Regions from separate parts of the Hydrogenophaga sp. UC242_50 genome, predicted to be linked through region 2. Evidence: predicted binding sites of a transcription regulator. Region 2 holds the regulator's gene; each other region holds the start of a gene.

Region 1 (6,252 bases), 1.6 Mb from region 2:
CTTCTCCAGCAGCTCCAGCCCCGAACCGCCGGGCATGCGGATGTCGCTCACCAGGATCTGGGGGCCCTCGTGTTCGGGCGTGTCGATCAGGGCCTTGAGCACGTCCTGCGGGTTGGTGAAACTGCGCGTGGGCAGGTTCTCGCGCAGCAGCGCCTTTTCGAGCACGAAGCGAATCGATTGGTCGTCGTCCACTATCCAGATCGGCTTCATTGAGTTGTCTTCCCTTCTTGTGGCGCGGCGTTCGACGGTCGGTGACGGCTAGGGCAACGGAATCAGAATCTTGAAATCCGTCTCGTTCGGCACGCTCTCACACTCGATCAATCCATGGTGCTGCTGGACAAAGGTCTGCGCCAGCGTGAGCCCCAGGCCGGAGCCGCCATCCCGCCCCGACACGAGCGGGAAAAAGATGCGGTCCTTGATCGAGTCTGGAACGCCAGGCCCGTTGTCGATCACATGCAATTCCAGTGCCAGCCGATAGCGCTGTTTACCAAACGTCACCTGTCGGCCCACGCGCGTGCGGAACACGATGCGCGCATCGCCCGCCGCGATGCGTTCGCTCAGCGCCTGCGCGGCGTTGTGCGCGATGTTGAGCACGGCCTGGATGAGCTGCTCGCGATCGCCGCGGAACTCGGGGATGGAGGTGTCGTAGTCGCGCACGACCTTCAAGCCCTTGGGAAACTCGGCCAGGATGAGCGAGCGCACGCGCTCGCACACCTCGTGGATGTTCACGTCGCCCACCACGTGAGGCCGGCGGTGCGGCGCGAGCAGGCGGTCCACCAGCGACTGCAGCCGATCCGCCTCGTGGATGATGACCTGGGTGTACTCGATCAACTCGCGGGACTCCAGCTCCATCTGCAGCAACTGGGCCGCACCGCGAATGCCGCCGAGCGGGTTCTTGATCTCGTGCGCGAGGTTGCGGATGAGTTCCTTGTTCGCCTGCGCCTGATCGATCAGCCGCTCTTCGCGCTCCTGGCGCGCCTGCTGCTCCAGCGGCAGCAGCTCGACGATCACCTCACCCGGGTTGTCGGTCTGCGCCACCACCACGTGCACCGGCAGGGCTTCGTGGTTGAGGCGCTTGAGCCAGGCGTCGTAGCGCAGCGCGGCGAACTGGTTGCCGCTCGCGCCCTGCAAGGCGTTTTCCAGCAGCGGGGGTTCGGTGAAGCAGTCCTGCAGCAGCGCGCCCGTGATGCTGCGTCGGGACATCCCCAGCGCATCCTCCAGCGCCGCGTTGGCGTAGAGCACGCCACCGTGCTGATCCACCACGGCCACCAGGGTGCGCAGCAGGTCGAGGGACTGGAAACGGGACGACACCGAGGGGGACTTGCGTCCGGCAGCCGACCCGTCCGGGTCGGCCGGGGCCCGGCGCGGGAAAGTGGGAAGAAGGGAGGGGAAGTTGGGCTTTTTCAAGCCGGTCATTTTGCGGCAGAACCGACGGCGTTGGCGGACCCCGGCAGTCGATTCAATTCGCGCTGCAGGCCGGCGACGTCGCTCTCGGCGCGCGCCACGGCGGCCTTGAGTTCGGCCACGCGGTCGAGGTAGCGCTGGTAGTTGCGCGACTCGATGCCCTGCTTCTCGGGCTCGCCGTTGGCGTACTCCTTGCGCGCGAGCGCCAGGCGCTCTTGCGCCTTGCGCAGTTCGGCCTCGAGGATGGCGCGCGCATCGCTGTCGCGCGCGCGCTGCGCGGCCGAGTCGACGCGTTCGTTGGCGCTGCCGTTGCGTGGGGCGGCCGCTGCGGGCGTGGCGCGCGGCGGCGTGGGCCGGGTGCCTTCGATGATGGTGATGTTGCCGCCCTCCATGGGGCTGCAACCCTTGGACTTCGCACCTGCGCGTCGTTCGTGTATTCGTTGCCGCAACGGTAGATGCGCGCCTGGGCATGGGCTTCCAGGACGCACAGCGCGAGCGTCGCGCACGGCCAGCGACCGGATCGTGAGTGAAGGCATCGGATTCAAGGTGACATCAACTCCAGGAAACGGTTTGGGGTATGGGCGGGCGCACCGATATGCGTTTTTCAGTATGACCGAAAACTGTTTCAAAAGTGCCGTGCCAGCGTGTGAACGGTGGCGATTGACCGCCCGAGCAACAAAAAGGGGCCACTTGCATGGCCCCTTTCGGGATGGCCCTGGCAGCCCGGCAGAGCCGGGCAAGCCATCACAGGCTGTAGTACATGTCGAACTCGACCGGGTGCGGCGCCATGCGGAAACGCGTGACTTCGCCCATCTTGAGTTCGATGTAGGCGTCGAGCATGGAGTCGGTGAACACACCGCCCTTGGTCAGGAAGCTGCGGTCCTTGTCGAGGTACTCCAGCGCCTGGTCGAGGCTGTGGCACACGGTGGGCACCAGCTTGTCCTCTTCGGGCGGCAGGTGGTACAGGTCCTTGGTGGCGGCTTCGCCCGGGTGGATCTTGTTTTCCACGCCGTCCAGACCCGCCATCATCAGGGCCGAGAAGGCCAGGTAGGGGTTGGCCGAAGGATCTGGGAAACGCGCTTCGATGCGGCGGCCCTTGGGGTTCGCCACGTACGGGATGCGGATCGAGGCAGAACGGTTGCGGGCCGAGTAGGCCAGCTTCACCGGGGCTTCGAAGCCAGGCACCAGGCGCTTGTAGGAGTTGGTGCCAGGGTTGGTGATGGCGTTGAGCGCACGGGCGTGCTTGATGATGCCGCCCACGTAGTACAGGGCGAAATCGCTCAGGCCGGCGTAGCCGTCACCGGCGAACAGGTTCTTGCCGTCCTTCCAGATCGACTGGTGCACGTGCATGCCGCTGCCGTTGTCGCCGGCGTAGGGCTTGGGCATGAAGGTCGCGGTCTTGCCGTAGGCGTTGGCGACGTTCCACACCACGTACTTGAGCACCTGCGTCCAGTCGGCGCGCTCGACCAGCGTGCTGAACTTGGTGCCGATTTCGTTCTGGCCAGCGCCCGCCACTTCGTGGTGGAACACTTCAACCGGGATGCCCAGCGATTCGAGGATCAGGGACATCTCGGCGCGCATGTCCTGCGTGCTGTCGACCGGGGGCACGGGGAAGTAGCCGCCTTTGACGGTGGGACGGTGGCCGCGGTTGCCGCCTTCGAGCTTGGCGCCGCTGTTCCAGGGAGCTTCGTACTCCTCGATCTCGCACATCACGCGGCCGGGTTCGTTGCTCCAGCGCACGCCGTCGAAGATGAAGAATTCAGGTTCCGGTCCGAAGAAGGCGGTGTCGCCCAGGCCGGAGGCCTTGAGGTAGGCCTCGGCGCGCTTGGCGATGGAACGCGGATCGCGGTCGTAGGCCTTGCCGTCGCCCGGCTCGATCACGTCGCATTGCAGGAACAGCGTGGTTTCTTCGAAGAAGGGGTCGATGTTGGCGGTATTGGGGTCGGGCATGAGCTGCATGTCGGAGGCTTCGATGCCCTTCCAGCCAGCCACCGAAGAACCGTCGAACGCGTGGCCCGAGCTGAACTTGTCTTCGTCGAAGTGAGACACGGGCACGGTGACGTGCTGTTCTTTGCCCCGGGTGTCGGTGAAGCGGAAGTCAACGAACTTCACTTCGTTGTCTTTCACCATTTGCATCACGTCTGCGACGGTCTTGGCCATCAAATACTCCTGTAGCTGGGTGAGTGGAAAAATTGAAAACGACGCTGCTGATAAGCAGAATGTGTGCCACAAAGTGGGTCATGCGCGGGCGCTGGCTCCCCCGGCTTCACGGGACAGCGGGAATTATGGCCCAGCCATGCGCCACAAAGGGTCGGCCGGCAGGCATCGAAGCCCTGGGAAGACCGTGCGTTGCACCTTGTCGGGCGTTATCGCCCCCGGTCGCACCCATTGGGTGCACCCGTCAATTGCACCGATTTGGTGCAACTCAATTTCGCACCATTTCAGGGCCCAGCTTCGCGTCGTGCCGATGCAGGCCCGCGAGCAGCTGGGCGTAGGCCGGCGCCACCGCCTCGGTGGCGCCCTTCACCCCCAGTTCGATGTGCCGGCCGTACTCAGGGTGGTCCACGCTGGGCAGGCTGAAGACCTTCACGGCATGGGCCTGCTCGATCTGCTCCATGAGCGGGGTCAGGGTGGCCTCCATGGCGCCGAACACGATCACCGAACGCTCCTGCCAGGCGCCCTGGCGATGCCATTGCGCGTACTCGGTATCGAGCACGCCTTCGATCATGGGCCAGGCCATGACGGGGAAGCCGGGCACGAAATGCACGCTGCCGCCCCCCGCCCCGTCGCAGCTGAAACCGGGGATCTTGTTGTACGGGTTGAGGATGAGGCGAGCGCCCACGGGAAACACGCCCATGTTGTAGCGGTGCACGTTGTCCGGCCGCTCGGGATCGAAGACCTCGCCACGCTCGGCGGCCGTGTCTCGCATGCGGGACTCGATCAGTTCCTTGGCCTGCGGGTGCAGGGCCAGGTCCACGCCCAGCGCGGCGGCGGCGCACTGGCGCGTGTGGTCGTCGGGCGTGGCGCCAATGCCGCCGCAGCAGAACACGGCGTCGCTGCCCGCGAACGCGTCGCTCAGCGTGGCGGTGATGCGGTCGCGATCGTCGCCGACCAGCTTGGCCCAGGACAGGGTCAGGCCGCGCTGCGCCAGCAACTCGATGATCTTGGGAAGGTGTTTGTCGCTGCGCTTGCCGGAAAGGATCTCGTCACCAACGATGATCAGGCCGAAGGTGGGTGTCATGAAAGGGTGGGTGGCTGGTTGAATGAGGACCCTGGTTCCTGGGCAGGCAAGGTCAATGGGGCCGGTGGGCTGGGTTCGGCGTCCCGCACCTCCACCGTGGCCTGCGCGCGCTGGCGCTGCAGCACGGTCAGGCAGAAATGGGCGAACCAGAGCGAGGCGAATGCGAACACCAGGGTGTAGATCCAGATCGCCACAGGCACCAGCAAGGGGGCCAGTGCAATGAACATCGCACCCGAAGCCCACAGCAGGCTGGGCGCGGCGCCCAGGTAGCCGCTGAGCACGCCCATGACGAGCAGGCTGCCGCGGTGCTCGCGCAGGATGGCCTTGCGCTCGTCGCCGCTGGCGTGCGTGGCCAGCGCGTCGAACGCGAACACCCGGTAGGTGAGCCAGCCCCAGATCAGCGGCGGAAGAATGAGCACCAGGGGTGGCACCAGCCACAGCGGCATGGACACGATCAAGGCCAGCACCGCGAGCAGCGTGGAGCCGAGCGACCACAACACGCTCACCAGCAGAGACCCACCGTGCTTGCGCTCCAGGCTGGGAAAGCGGCGCTGGCGAACCAGCTCCACCATGGCGGGCGTCATGAACATCGCCACCAGCAACAGGCACAACAGCACGATGACGGGGGTGCGCAGCACCAGCACCAGCAGCGGCGCGAACACGGTGCGCAGCGAGCCCAGGCCCAGGCGCTCCAGCCAACCGAGGAACATCTGGATGAGGTCAAACGCCTCCAGCCACGCCGCCACCGAGGCCACGGCGTTTTCCCAGAAGAAGTAACCCAGGCCGAACGACAGCACCACCATCAGGATCAGCGGGAGAAACGACAGTGCGATCACCCGCGGATGCATGCAATAGGCGATGGCGCGCCAGAAGGAATCGAACAGCAAGGACATGCCGGCAAGAATACATCCAATCCATGTCAGGCCACCCCGCGGGCGGCCCTCGCGCCGATCACTGCGACGCTAGGATCGAGCCCCATGAAACACATCGACATCGCGGGCATTGGCCTGGAAGTGGCTCACATTCCGGGGCCGGCGGAACGTGCCCCCCTGGTCTTCCTGCATGAAGGCCTGGGCAGCGTGCCATGTGGCAGCAGCGCGGCCGGCACTGGCCCGCCGAGCTTTGCACCGCCACAGGCCGCGCGGGCTGGCTGTACTCGCGCCGGGGCTATGGCCAGTCCGACCCCGTGGCAGACGTGCGCGGCCAACCCCGGTGGCAGGGGTCCTGGCACATCGGCCGCCACGAGCCCGACTACATGCACCACGAAGCCTGGCAGGTTCTGCCTGCGCTGCTGCAAGCCCTGGGCGTGCCCGAGCCCGTGCTCGTAGGCCATTCGGATGGCGCCACCATCGCCCTGCTGCACGCCAGCCGGCACCCGGTCGCGGCCTGCGTGGCGATGGCGCCCCACGTGTTTATCGAAGACATCGCGCTGAACGCCATCGCCCAAGCCAAGACCTTGTACGAAGGCGATCCCGACGGGCTTCGCCAGCGCCTCTCGCGCTACCACGCCGACGTGGACAACGCCTTCTGGCAGTGGAACGACGTCTGGCTCAGTCCGGCCTTCCGCCAGTTCGACATCCGCGCCGAATGCCAGGCCATCACCGCCC
Region 2 (6,252 bases):
GCCACCGGGAGCGGGGATTGCCCCCGGCAGGTTCGAAGGAACTTCCTGCGACCACTCTAACGAGGAGCAACGCCATGATCAACATCATCCTCTGGTTGGCGGTCGGCGGCCTGTTGGGCAGGCTGGCCAGCGTGGTCCTGTCCACGGATGGGCGCCAGGGCATCGTGCGCAATGTCGTGGCCGGCATCGTGGGCGCCGCCATCGGTGGCTGGGTGCTCTCACCCCTGATGGGGGTGGACACCCTCAACGACAGCGTCTTCAACGTGGGCGCCATGCTCGTGTCGCTGATCGGCGCCATCATCCTGCTGGCGCTCATCAACCTCTTTCGACACGAATCGATGCACTAGTCCGCGCGGGCCGTTTCGGCAAATCTTGCCGCAAGATGCGCCCTTGCGCGGGTCGGCCTGAAGGGCGTTCCGATCGACTGTGTCTGAATGTTCGGGAAGGTGCGCACCGTGTCCCTCTGTGAGGGCCTGACGGTTACGTGGTTTTGTGGGAATTTGTGTCTTCCGCGCTCGTGCGGCATGGTGGTTGCATAGGGTGTTGGTCTGAGGCGGCCGCACCTCGCGACACCGCCGACCATGCCTTACCGGAGGAGAACCGCATGATCCAGATGGACGCCCGCGCCGACCAGCGCCAGAGCCAGACCCTGTCTCCCCGCTTGCAGCACGCCGTGCGCCTGCTGCAGATGTCCTCGCTGGATTTCGGCATCGTGGTGCGCGACGTGCTGGGGCGCAATCCGTTCCTGGAAGCGGAAGAGGGCGATGACGAGGACGAGCGCGAAGGCCTGCGGGATGGTGACATCGACAGCCGATCGGGCGAAGCGGCCGGCGAGGTGTACGACGGACCGCGCGAGACCGATCTGGCGGCGCCGGCGGAGGCCGAGGTCGACCGGTCCACCGCGTCCGACAGCGACCTGTGGCTCGCCGATGGTCTGACCCCGGCCCGCCAGGGACATGACGGGGATGTGTCCGCGCTCGATTTCATGATGGAGGAAACCCCGCTCAATGCCCACCTGCACGGGCAGCTCGGCACCATGGCCCTGTCGCCGCGCGACCTCGCGCTGGCCGGTGTGGTGGTCGAGTCGCTCGACGACGACGGCTACCTGCGCACGCCCCTGAACGAACTGCGCGAGGTAGCGGACGTGGTGCCCGCAGCGACGCTGGAAGACCTGCAGATCGCGCTCAAGCTGGTGCAGTCGCTGGAGCCGGCCGGTGTGGCCGCGCGCGATGTGGCGGAATGCCTCAGCCTGCAGCTGGGCGAGATCGAATGCCCCCACGTGCGCGCGATGGCGCGCGCCATCGTCAACGACCACATGGACAGCCTGGCGGCGCGCGATGTGCCTGCCCTGGCGCGGGCGCTGGACGCCTCGGTGGGCGAGGTCGAGGCGGTGTGTGACCGCATCCGCCACCTCGACCCGCGACCGGGCTGGCGCCTGAGTTCTTCCCGGGTGAACTACATCGTGCCCGACGTGATCGTGAAGAAGGACCGGGGCGCGTGGAACGTGCGGCTCAACGCCGCGGTCGTGCCCAAGGTGCGCATCAACGAGGTGTACGCCCAGCTGTTCCAGCGCCACCGCTGCGCCGAGAACGCCGAGATGGGCGCGCACCTGCAGGAGGCGCGCTGGACGCTGCGCAACGTCGAGCAGCGCTTCTCGACCATCCTCGACGTGTCGCAGGCCATCGTGCGGCGCCAGCGCCACTTCTTCGAATACGGCAGCATGGCGATGAAGCCGCTGGGCCTGCGCGAGATCGCCGACGAGGTCGGCATCCACGAATCCACGGTTTCGCGCGTCACCAACAACAAGTACATCGCCACGCCCACCGGCGTGTACGAGCTCAAGCACTTCTTCTCGCGCGCGATGGTGAGCGCCAATGGCAAGGCCTGCTCGGGCACCGCGATCCGGGGTTTGATCCAGGACATCATCGAAGCGGAGTCGACCGATCGGCCGCTGTCGGACGCCGAGATCACGCGCCAGCTCGCCCGGCAGGGCCTGACGGTGGCGCGGCGCACCGTCACCAAGTACCGTCAGATGCTGCGCATCGAGGCCGTGGGCCGGCGCAAGCGCCATGACGGCCTGGCCGTCTCGGCCTGAGGCTCAGGCCGGCGGGGCGCGGGGCGCTTCTGGCGGCTCGCTCAGCAGCCGCAGCAGCTGTTCGGGGTTCACCGGTTTGAGCAGGTGCTGATCGAAGCCGGCCAGGCGCGCGGCCTCGCGGTCGGCGTCGCGGCCCCAGCCGGTGATGGCCACGAGGCGGATGCCCTGCGTGGTGGCATCGGCGCGCAGCGCCCGCGCCACCTGGTGGCCGTCGAGGCCGGGCATGCCGATGTCGAGCAGCGCCACGTCCGGCACCTGCGCGCGCGCCGCGCGAACCGCCGCTTCGCCATCGTGCACGACCTCGACCAAGTGCCCATGTGAGGACAGCACGGCCGACAGGCTCACCGTCAGATCGACGTTGTCGTCCGCGATCAGGAGGCGCAGCGGGCGCGAGGGCTGGGCGTGGGACGGCGCCACGGTGGGGGGCTCGTCGCGCGGTGGCTCTCGATGCAGGCGGGGCAGCCGCACCGTGAAGCACGAGCCGCGGTGCAGGCCCTCGCTGTGCATGGACAGCGAACCGTCGTGCAGCTCGATGATCTGGCGCGAGAGCGTCAGCCCCACGCCCAGCCCGGCGCTGCCGCGCTGCATGGACTGGTCCGCCTGTTCGAACAGGTCGAAGATGCGTTCCTGCATGGCGGGCTCCACGCCGATGCCGGTGTCCACCACCGTCACCTCGACCGAGGATGGCGTCGAGGTGAGCGAGAGGTCCACGCGCCCGCCGTGCGGGGTGTAGCGGCAGGCGTTGTTCAGCAGGTTGGAGAACACCTGCGTCAGCCGCACCGCGTCGCCGTTCACATACAGCGCCGCATCGGGCAGGTGCAGCGTGAGCTGCAGGCCATGCTGTTGCGCCAGCGCCTGCGCGCCTTCGGTGGCGGTGTGCAGCAGCTCGCCGATGTTCACCGGCGCCGTGTCGAGCGACAGCTTGCCGGTGCGCACCCGGGAGGCGTCCAGCAGGTCGTTGACCAGGCGCACGATGTGCTGCAGCTGGCGCTCGAGCACCGCCAGCGCCTTCTCCCGTGCCTGCGGCGACACCTGCGGCATCTGCAGCAGGGCCACCGCGCTCGTCATGGGCGAGAGGGGGTTGCGCAATTCGTGGGCGAGGGGCTGCGCAGGAAGGTGTCCTTCTGGCGGTCGGCCTGGCGCAGTTCGCGTTCGACGCCCTGGCGCGTCACCATCTCGCGTTCGAGCTCGGTGGTGCGGATCTCGCACTCGGAGAGCATGCGGTTGAAGGCGTCGACCAGCACGTCCAGGTCCTTGTAGTCGGTGGCCGGTGCCCGCAGAGACCAGTTGTGGCTGCCGATCACGTCGCGCGCCACCGACGTCATCTTCTCCAGCGGCGCGGTGATGCGGCGCTGCAGGACCACGAACAGGTAGTAGGCCGCGACCAGGCTCACCGCGCTGACGGCCAGCACGATCAGCGCGAAGTCCACGAAACGCTGCCACACGCCGTGTTCGGCCTTGAGGTAGAGCATGCCGATGCGCGCGCCGTTGTGCTCGATGGGGCGGACCATCTCCAGCGACGAGCCGCTGAAGCGCGGGCCCCAGGCCTCCGATGTCAGCGGAATGCGGGCGCGCAGTTCGTTTTTCGCGGTGGTGGTGTGCGAGGCGATGAGCGCGCCGTCGCGGCCGTACACGGCGGCGGCGCGGATCTGGGGTTGCTGGCGCAGCAGATAGAGGTTTTCCCAGGCCGCCTGGGCGTCGCTCGATGCCAGCGCCGGGGCGGTGGAGCGCGCGATCAGATCGGCCTGGGTGCGCATGTCGGCGATGCCGACGCGGCGGTACACCATCAGCTCGTAGGTCAGCAAGGCGCCGGCGCTCAGCAGGATCGCCAGCAAGGTGGTGAGCATGGCCGCGCGCGTGAGTTGCTGGCGCAGCGAGGTGGGTTTCATGGTCTCCAGGGCACGTGGTGGTGAACAGCAAGCCACTTTAGCAGGCCAATTTCACGCACCGCAAGCCACACAGTCCGGCACAATTTGAGCCTGTTTCCGTCCTCCCACCCTTTCACGAGCGCGCATGGCCGAAGCTGTTCCCGAACCCCCGTCCACCATCGGGTGCGCAGCGTTTCCCCGCAGCAGGAGGCGGGTTTGCCTTTCGAGGCCTTGTTCCTGGCCTCGCCGCTGGCCGCCATCGTCTCGCGCCTGAGCGATGGGCGCCTGCTGGCGGTCAATGACGCCTGGCTGGCGCTCACCGGCCAGCGCCGCGAGGACGTGATCGGCCGCACGACCGTGGAGCTCGGGCACTGGCCCAGCGCCGACGAACGCGCGCGCTTCGTGAACCAGCTGCCGTCGCCCGACACGGTGCAGCACCTGCGCCTGCGCGACGGCGTGATGCACCGGGTCCGCCTGCACACCACGGTGATGGACACGCTGCCCGAGCCCCTGGCGCTGGTCTACATCACCGAAGCCACCCGCGAGTTCGAGGCGACGGAAGCCCGGCTGCAGACCGAGGCGGCCCTGCGCGAGGCGAACCTCGGGCTGCAGCAGCAGGTGGAGCTGCATGCCGCGATCGAGAAGCTGGCGCGCGTGGGCCACTGGACCAACGCCCAGCATTCCGACAGCGTGGTGTGGTCGCTGGGGCTGTTCGAGATCGCCGGCCTGGAGCCGCGCGACCTGATCGCGCGCGGCGACGGCCGCGCGGGCATCCACCCGGACGACCGGCCCGCCTGGCAGGCCGCGCGCGAGGCGATGGACGGGCGCCAGGTCGAGTTCCGCTGGCGGCTGCCCGATGGCCAGCAGCGCTGGTTCCGCACCCGCATCGGCCAGACCAGCGTGGCCGGCAACCCGCAGACCGATTTCGGCGTGGTGCAGGACATCACGGCCGAGCGCGAGGCCAGCGAGCGCCTGACCGAACAGCTCAAGCTGCTGCAGAACATCGCGGCCCGGGTGCCCGGCATGATGTACCAGGCGCGCCTGCGGGCCGATGGCAAGAGCGTGATCTCGTATGTGAACGACGTGGTCCGCAGCATGCTCGAGATCGAGCCGGCCGAGCTGGAGGAGGATGCGGACGTGCTGTTCCGGCGGGTGCATCCCGATGACCGCGCGGAAATGATCGCCTCGCTGCGCCGACCTCGGCCCGGCATCTGGCGCCCTGGCGCCAGACCTACCGCGTGTGCCTGCCCAAGGCCGGCACCCGCTGGCACCACGTGGAGGCCATGCCCCAGCGCGAGACCGACGGCTCGGTGGTCTGGCACGGGTTCTCCACCGACGTGACCGAGGCGAGGCTGCGCGACGCAGAAGCTGGAGCGGCAGCACCGCATGCTCGAGGCGGTGCGCCTGGCCCAGTCGGTCTTCATCGAGGCCGAGGACAAGCGCAAGGCCTTCGAGGGGCTGCTGCAGGCCTTCCTCTCGGTGACCGGCAGCGCCTACGGCTTCGTGGGCGAGGTGCTCTACAGCGACACCGGCGCGCCCTACCTGCGCACCAGTGCCATCACCAACATCGCCTGGGACGAGGCGTCCCGCCTGATGTACGCCAGCCAGGCCGAGGCGGGCATGGCGTTCCGCAACCTCGACACCCTGTTCGGGCGCGCCATGCTCACCGGCGAGCCCCTGATCGCCAACCAGCCGGCCAGCCACCCGCACGCCGGGGGGCTGCCGGGCGGTCATCCGCCCATGGACGCCTTTCTGTGCGTGCCATTGGCCGTGGGCGACCGGCTCGTGGCCATGGTGGGCCTGGCCAACCAGCCCGGGGGCTACAGCGAAGACGACATCGAGTTCCTGCAGCCCTTGCTGGGCGCGGTGCGCCAGCTGGTGCTGGCCTGGCGCGGCCACATCGAGCGGCGCCGCACGCGCGAGCAGCTGGAGATCACCAGCGAGCTGCTGACCGAGAAGAGCCTGGACCTGCGGGCCACGCTGGAGAGCATCGAGCAGGGCCTGTGCCGGGTGGACGCGGACCACCGTATCACGGCCTACAACCACCGCCTGCTCGACATGCTGGACCTGCCCGAAGCCTTGTTGCAGGGGCAACCCACGCTGGAACAGGTGCGGCGCTTCCAGACCGAGCGCGGCGACTTCGGGCCCGGGCTGTCCTGGGTGGACCCGATCGCCCACGCCCACCTCATGCACGGACCGCCGGTGCCACCGCCCGAGAAGTACTGGCGCAAGACGCGCGATGGCCGCACGCTGGAGATGCGCTCCCGGATGCTGCCCGACGGGGGCATG
Region 3 (6,252 bases), 1.7 Mb from region 2:
CACGGTGCTCGCCACCGAGGGCACGCGCCGGGCGATGGAGCAGCGCTGCCCGGCCTGCCTGCAAAGCCTCATCGAACGCGCCGGCGCGCAGGCCATGGCGGGCACGGCCATCGTGTGGCCCACGCGCGGCCTGATCGAAGGCGCGGTGTTGGCGGTGGGCGCGCAGCGCCTGCGCGTGATGCGCGTGGAGCAGGGGCACACCGAGAGCGACCTGGTGCTCTGGCACGCGCAGCAGGGCGTGTTGTGGGCGGGGGGTCTGGTGTACGGCGAGCGCCTGCCCGAACTCGCGCAGGGCAGCGTGGACGGCTGGCTCGCCGCGCTGGACCGTTTGCAGGCACTGGGGCCGCGCCACGTGATCGGCGCGGTGGTGTCCAGCGCGCAGGGCGATTCAGGGCCCGTGGCTCTTTCGGGCACACGCGGCTACCTGCAGGCCTTGCGCGATCATGTGCTGAGCGCAATGGACCAGGGGCGCCACGCCGGCGAGAGCGCCACCGTGCCCATGCCCGAATGGCGCGGCTGGGCCGGCCACGCGCAGCGCCAGGACTTCAACGTGCAGCGCGCCTGGCGCGAGCTGGAGCCGCTGTGGATGCGGCAGGCGCCGCCGCCGGCTTCAGCCGAGCAGGTCGGGCGGTAGCTGGTCCTTCTTGCGGTAGATGGTGTTGCGCGAGACGCCCAGCGCCTTCGCCGCCGCCGACACATTGCCCTTGTGCAGACGCAGCATCTGCGCCATGGCGCTGAGCGTGACGTCCTGCAGGCGCTGGCGATCGCCCGGTGCCACCTCGCTCAGCGGCGCGGGCGGTGGCAGCGGTTCGCTGCCCGGGGCGGTGCCGAAGGACTCGGCCAGGCCGCCCTCCGCCGCATCGGCGGCCTGGGCGTGTTCGAGTTCGTCGAGGAAATCGTCGGGCAGGTGCGCCACGTCGATCACGCCGTCGCTGCCCACCATCACGACGGCGGTGCGCAGCAGGTTGTGCAGCTGGCGGAAATTGCCCGGCCACTGGTAGCGCTTGAACAGCGCCATGACATTGGGCGCGATGCCGATCTGCTGGCCCTGGTCGCACAGCGCCTTGAGGATCTTGTGCACCACCAGTTCGAAGTCTGTGCGCTCGCGCAGCGCCGGCAGGCGCACCACCAGGCCGTTGAGGCGGTAGTAGAGGTCCTCGCGGAAATCGCCGCGCGCGATCATGTCCTTGAGGTTCTTGTGCGTGGCGCTGATCACCGTCACGTCCACTTCCACCTCCTTGCCCGCGCCCAGTGGGCTGACCTTGCGGTCCTGCAGCACGCGCAGCAGGCGGGCCTGCAGGTGCTTGGGCATGTCGCCGATCTCGTCGAGGAACAGCGTGCCGCCGTGGGCCTGGAGGATCTTGCCGATGGAGCCCTTCTTGCGTGCGCCGGTGAAGGCGCCTTCTTCGTAGCCGAACAGCTCGGACTCGATCAGCGTGTCCGGGATCGAGGCGCAGTTCACCGACACGAAGGGCTGCGCCGAGCGCGTGGAATCGCCGTGGATGGCCTGGGCCAGCAGGTCCTTGCCGGTGCCGGTCTCGCCCAGGATCATCACCGGGATGTCGCGCCCCGAGACCCGGCGCAGCTTGTGGATCACCGTCGACACCTGGGGGTCGCCCGTGTCGAGGTACTGCAGCGAGGAGAACTGCATCTTGCGGCCGGTGGGCCTGAGCGGCTCGGCCGCGGCGGCGGCGCAAGCGGGTGCCGCGTCGGGCGCGGCGCCCGTGGGCTTGCCACCGCCCGACCAGGGGTTGGCGGCCTTGATCTTCACGCGGCACCAGACCGACACGCCGTTGTGCATGCACAGCTGCTTGGGCGTGGGCATGGCGCCGCTGAACAGCTCGAACAGGGCCGAGATCGGCATGCCGAAGAGCGAGGAGAAGGTGTGGGCCTTGAGCGCGCTGAACGGCAGCCCGATCTGGAACTGCGCGCTGCGGTTGGCCGAGAGGAAGCGGCCCTCGGGCGAGAACACCGCGATGCCTTCGACCAGCGTGCCCAGGAACTCGGAGCGGGTGTGGAAGTGGATGCGGATGGCCTTGGGGAAGATGTCCGCGAACATGTGGTTCTCGATCATCTGCGCCGACATGCGCACCAGCGCCAGCGTGTGCTGGTGGTAGCTGCGGTGGTCACCCGTCACGTCCAGCGCGCCGATGACCTGGCCGTAGGGATCGAAGATCGGCGAGCACGAGCAGGTGAGGAACTTGTTGGCGTCCATGTAGTGCTGGCTGCCGTGCACCGTGAGCGCTTCCTGTTCGCTGAGCGCGGTGCCGATCGCATTCGTGCCCTTGTTTTTCTCGGACCAGTCCATGCCGGGCGTGAGCGCGACGCGCGAGGCCTTTTCGAGAAAGTCGGTGTCGCCCAGCGAATGCAGCACCAGGCCCTTGGCGGAGGTGAGCAGCACCATGCTGTGGGTGTTCACGATCTGGTCGTAGAGCGTCTCCATGACCGGGGCGGCGTGCTGGAACAGGAATCGGTTCTCTTCCCGTGCATCGTTGAGCAGACCCACGCCGGGGCTGGAGAAATCGGGCGCGTCCGTGGAGTCGATGCCATAGGCCTGCGACCGGCGGTGGGCCTGGCCGATGGGATCGGGTGGTGCGTTGCCGTCCGGGCCGGGGGGCGCGGGCGCATCGTGTCTTCCGCCGGGAGGCGTGAAGAGGGCAGCACTCATGTTGTCTCCTGGATCCGGGGGAAATCCCCCCCAGTAGTCGGGCACCCATCGTGGCGGGTGCTCCGGGTCGTCAGACGGGCTGTCGTCTTGGTCGCGCGGGTTCATGCAATTCTCTTCATATCTGTCCCTGTGAGCAACACTGGTTAATCCCGAGATGCAACAGCGTGTCCCGGGTGTCACACCTTCGCTGTTAGCAAAGAGCCGGCCACCACCTGGGCCAGGCCGTGGCGCGCAAAGTTGACACACAAGGCGCCCATGAAGCGGCGGACTGTGACATCCGGTGCGATCGCAGGCGACCCGGTGATTCAAATTGGCACACCTTGCACGGGCCTGACCGGGCCTGCGGGCGGGCCCGTCCCTTGCGTGGCTCCGGTCCACGGCGCCATGGCCTGCAACTTGCTGTCCATGCCGGAAAAGACCCTTTCTGAACCGGAGACAACCCATGAAGATTTCGCGTTTCTCTCTTTCCTTGCGGGGCGCGCGCGGCCTGCTCGCGCTGGCCGTCACCTGCGGCGTGGCCGCCGTGATGGCGCATGGCGATGTGACACCGCAGGCGGTGGACACGAGCACCCTGCCGCAGCTGGGCACCAAGTGGCTCGATGCCAACCCCTACAGCAGCGGTCCCGCGAACAAGGAGGCGCTGCGCATCGGCACCTCGGCCTACAACCAGAACTGCGCGCGCTGCCACGGCCTGGAGGCGATCTCCGGCGGCATCTCGCCCGACCTGCGCAAGTTCGACGGCGAATGCTCGGGTTACGCCGACGCGGCGAAGAAGGCCGCGTGCTTCAAGGAGATGGACGACTACTACATCGCCACCGTGCGCCGGGGCCGCGTGCGCGACGGGCGCGTGTACATGCCGCCGTTCGAGGGCACGCTGTCGCAGGAGGCGATCTGGTCGATCAAGACCTACCTCGAAACCCGCCGCGAGCCCTGAGACGGGAGACGCGCATGACCACCACCCATCACCACCACCCCGACCGCCGCCAGGTGCTGGCGGCCCTGCTCGCCGCGAGCGTGCCACTGGCGCGCGCGCAGGCCGACCTGAGCGACCTCGAACGCATCCGCGCGAATGGCGCGCTGAAAGTGGCGGTCTACAAGGACAACGCGCCGTTCTCCGACGGCCCGGCCAACGACCTCCACGGCCTGGACGTGTCGATCGCCGCCGCGCTGGCGCGCCAGCTCCAGCTGAGGCTGGCGCTGCTGCCGTTCGACGCGGGCGAGAACATGAACGACGACCTGCGCAACATGGTCTGGCGCGGCCATTACCTGGGCTACGGCCCTGCCGACGTGATGCTGCAGGTGCCGGTGGACCGCTACCTGATGCAGAAGAACCGCCAGGTGATGATCCTCGCGCCCTACATGCGCCAGCAGCTGGTGCTGGCGCACGACACGCGCCGCGTCGCCGAGGTTGCGCACGCCGGAAGACCTCAAAGGCCTGCCGCTGGCCGCCGAGCGCGGGGCCGGCGCGGCCAGCGCGCTCATGGGCCATGGCGGCGGTCTGCTGCGCGCGCAGGTGGGCATCCACAACAGCGGCGAGCAGGCGGTGCAGGCCGTGGTGGAGGGCAAGGCCGCCGCCGCGTATGTGACGCGCGCGCAGGCCGAGTCGGTGCTCTCGCACACCGATCCGAGGCCGAGCCACATCCGCCTGAGCACGCTCTCGCTCGGCGGCGTGCCCGACACCGGCTGGCCCGTGGGCATGGCGATCAAGGCCGAACACAAGGACCTGGGCCTGGCGCTGGAAGGGGCCTTGAAATCGATGCGCGACAGCGGCGAGCTGCTGGCCATCTTCCAGCAACATGGGCTCACGCTCACCGCGCCCTGACGCCCGACGCTTCAACACAGCCACTGGTTGCGCGCGCAACCAGTGGCTTTTTTCATGGCGCCGGCGTGTGTGCCGCTTTGAGACAGCCGGTTCGCTTGTGCACGGTTCCGGGACAGTGCGAACCCCGCATGTGTGCTTTCGTGCAGCGCTTCACCGGGCCCAAGCCCATGGCATGGAACTTGAAGAGAGCAGAGGGCCTGAAGACACAGGCCTTGCCATCAACGTCCATCCTGAGGAAGACAACATGCTTTACGCAGCCCCCGGCGCCGCTGGCGCCAAGATCGCCTACAAGACCCAGTACGACAACTTCATCGGCGGTCGCTGGCTCGCGCCGGTCAAAGGCCAGTACTTCGATGTGATCACGCCCGTCTCGGGCAAGGTGTACACGCGCGCCGCGCGCTCCACCGCCGAAGACATCGAACTCGCGCTGGACGCCGCGCACGCCGCGGCCGATGCCTGGGGCAAGACCTCGGCGGCCGAGCGCGCCAACGTGCTGCTCAAGATCGCCGACCGCATCGAGCAGAACCTGGAGCTGCTGGCCTACGCCGAGACCGTGGACAACGGCAAGGCGATCCGCGAGACGCTCAACGCCGACATCCCGCTCACGGTGGACCACTTCCGCTACTTCGCGGGTTGCGTGCGCGCGCAGGAAGGCGCGCTGAGCAACATCGACGAGAACACCGTGGCGTACCACATCCAGGAACCGCTGGGCGTGATCGGCCAGATCATTCCCTGGAACTTCCCCATCCTCATGGCGGCCTGGAAGCTCGCGCCCGCGCTGGGCGCCGGCAACGCCGTGGTGCTCAAGCCCGCCGAGTCCACGCCCATCAGCATCCTGATCCTGGCCGAACTCATCGCCGACCTGCTGCCGCCGGGCGTGCTCAACATCGTCAACGGCTACGGCCGCGAAGCGGGCATGCCGCTGGCCACCAGCAAGCGCATCGCCAAGATCGCGTTCACCGGCTCCACCACCACGGGCCGCGTGATCGCGCAGGCCGCGGCGAACAACCTGATTCCCGCCACGCTGGAACTCGGCGGCAAGTCGCCCAACGTGTTCTTCGCCGACATCATGGACAAGGACGACGCGTTTCTGGACAAGGCGATCGAAGGCCTGGTGCTGTTCGCCTTCAACCAGGGCGAGGTCTGCACCTGCCCCAGCCGTGCGCTGATCCAGGAAAGCATCTACGACAAGTTCATGGAGCGCGTGCTCAAGCGCGTGGCCGCGATCAAGCACGCCAACCCGCTGGACACCGACAGCATGATGGGCGCGCAGGCCAGCAAGGAACAGCTCACCAAGATCCTCTCGTACCTCGACCTGGGCAAGCAGGAAGGCGCCGAGGTGCTGGCCGGTGGTGGCGCAGGCGAACCTGGGGGGGGAGCTCGAAGGCGGCTACTACGTGCAGCCCACGCTGTTCAAGGGCCACAACAAGATGCGCATCTTCCAGGAAGAAATCTTCGGCCCCGTGCTGGCCGTGACCACCTTCAAGGACGAGGCCGAAGCCCTGGCGATCGCCAACGACACGCTGTATGGCCTGGGTGCCGGCGTGTGGAGCCGCAACGGCAACGTGGCCTACCGCATGGGCCGCGCCATCAAGGCCGGCCGCGTGTGGACCAACTGCTACCACGCCTACCCCGCGCACGCCGCCTTCGGCGGCTACAAGGAATCGGGCATTGGCCGTGAGACGCACAAGATGATGCTGGACCACTACCAGCAGACCAAGAACTTGCTGGTGAGCTACAGCGAGAACAAGCTGGGGTTCTT

What was found. The regulator sigma-54, encoded in region 2, starts transcription at its own class of promoters, with help from an activator protein. The targets are predictions, from matches to a motif close to TGGCANGNAANCTGCTTT.
Region 1: the regulator sigma-54 is predicted to act here: its motif matches at 3,616-3,633, upstream of glnA (type I glutamate--ammonia ligase).
Region 3: the regulator sigma-54 is predicted to act here: its motif matches at 3,054-3,071, upstream of pedF (cytochrome c-550 PedF).

What each region holds. Positions count from the first base shown of each region.
Region 1 covers NZ_CP170553.1:4,166,380-4,172,631, forward strand. The annotation lists gene ntrC (nitrogen regulation protein NR(I)) at 1-210, opposite strand, end outside; gene glnL (nitrogen regulation protein NR(II)) at 259-1,416, opposite strand; partial or broken gene ACFJGX_RS21240 (hypothetical protein) at 1,413-1,894, opposite strand; gene glnA (type I glutamate--ammonia ligase) at 2,149-3,564, opposite strand; gene ACFJGX_RS21250 (competence/damage-inducible protein A) at 3,830-4,645, opposite strand; gene ACFJGX_RS21255 (EI24 domain-containing protein) at 4,642-5,538, opposite strand; gene ACFJGX_RS21260 (alpha/beta fold hydrolase) at 5,730-6,252, shown strand, end outside.
Region 2 covers NZ_CP170553.1:2,528,548-2,534,799, forward strand. The annotation lists gene ACFJGX_RS13040 (GlsB/YeaQ/YmgE family stress response membrane protein) at 75-347, shown strand; gene rpoN (RNA polymerase factor sigma-54) at 605-2,095, shown strand; gene ACFJGX_RS13050 (ATP-binding protein) at 2,099-3,163, opposite strand; gene ACFJGX_RS13055 (CHASE sensor domain-containing protein) at 3,160-3,984, opposite strand; gene ACFJGX_RS13060 (PAS domain-containing protein) at 4,147-5,304, shown strand; partial or broken gene ACFJGX_RS13065 (PAS-domain containing protein) at 5,350-6,252, shown strand, end outside.
Region 3 covers NZ_CP170553.1:4,230,341-4,236,592, reverse strand. The annotation lists gene ACFJGX_RS21580 (hypothetical protein) at 5-634, shown strand; gene ACFJGX_RS21575 (sigma-54-dependent Fis family transcriptional regulator) at 611-2,668, opposite strand; gene pedF (cytochrome c-550 PedF) at 3,111-3,602, shown strand; gene ACFJGX_RS21565 (hypothetical protein) at 3,575-4,084, opposite strand; gene ACFJGX_RS21560 (substrate-binding periplasmic protein) at 4,077-4,490, shown strand; partial or broken gene ACFJGX_RS21555 (aldehyde dehydrogenase family protein) at 4,735-6,252, shown strand, end outside.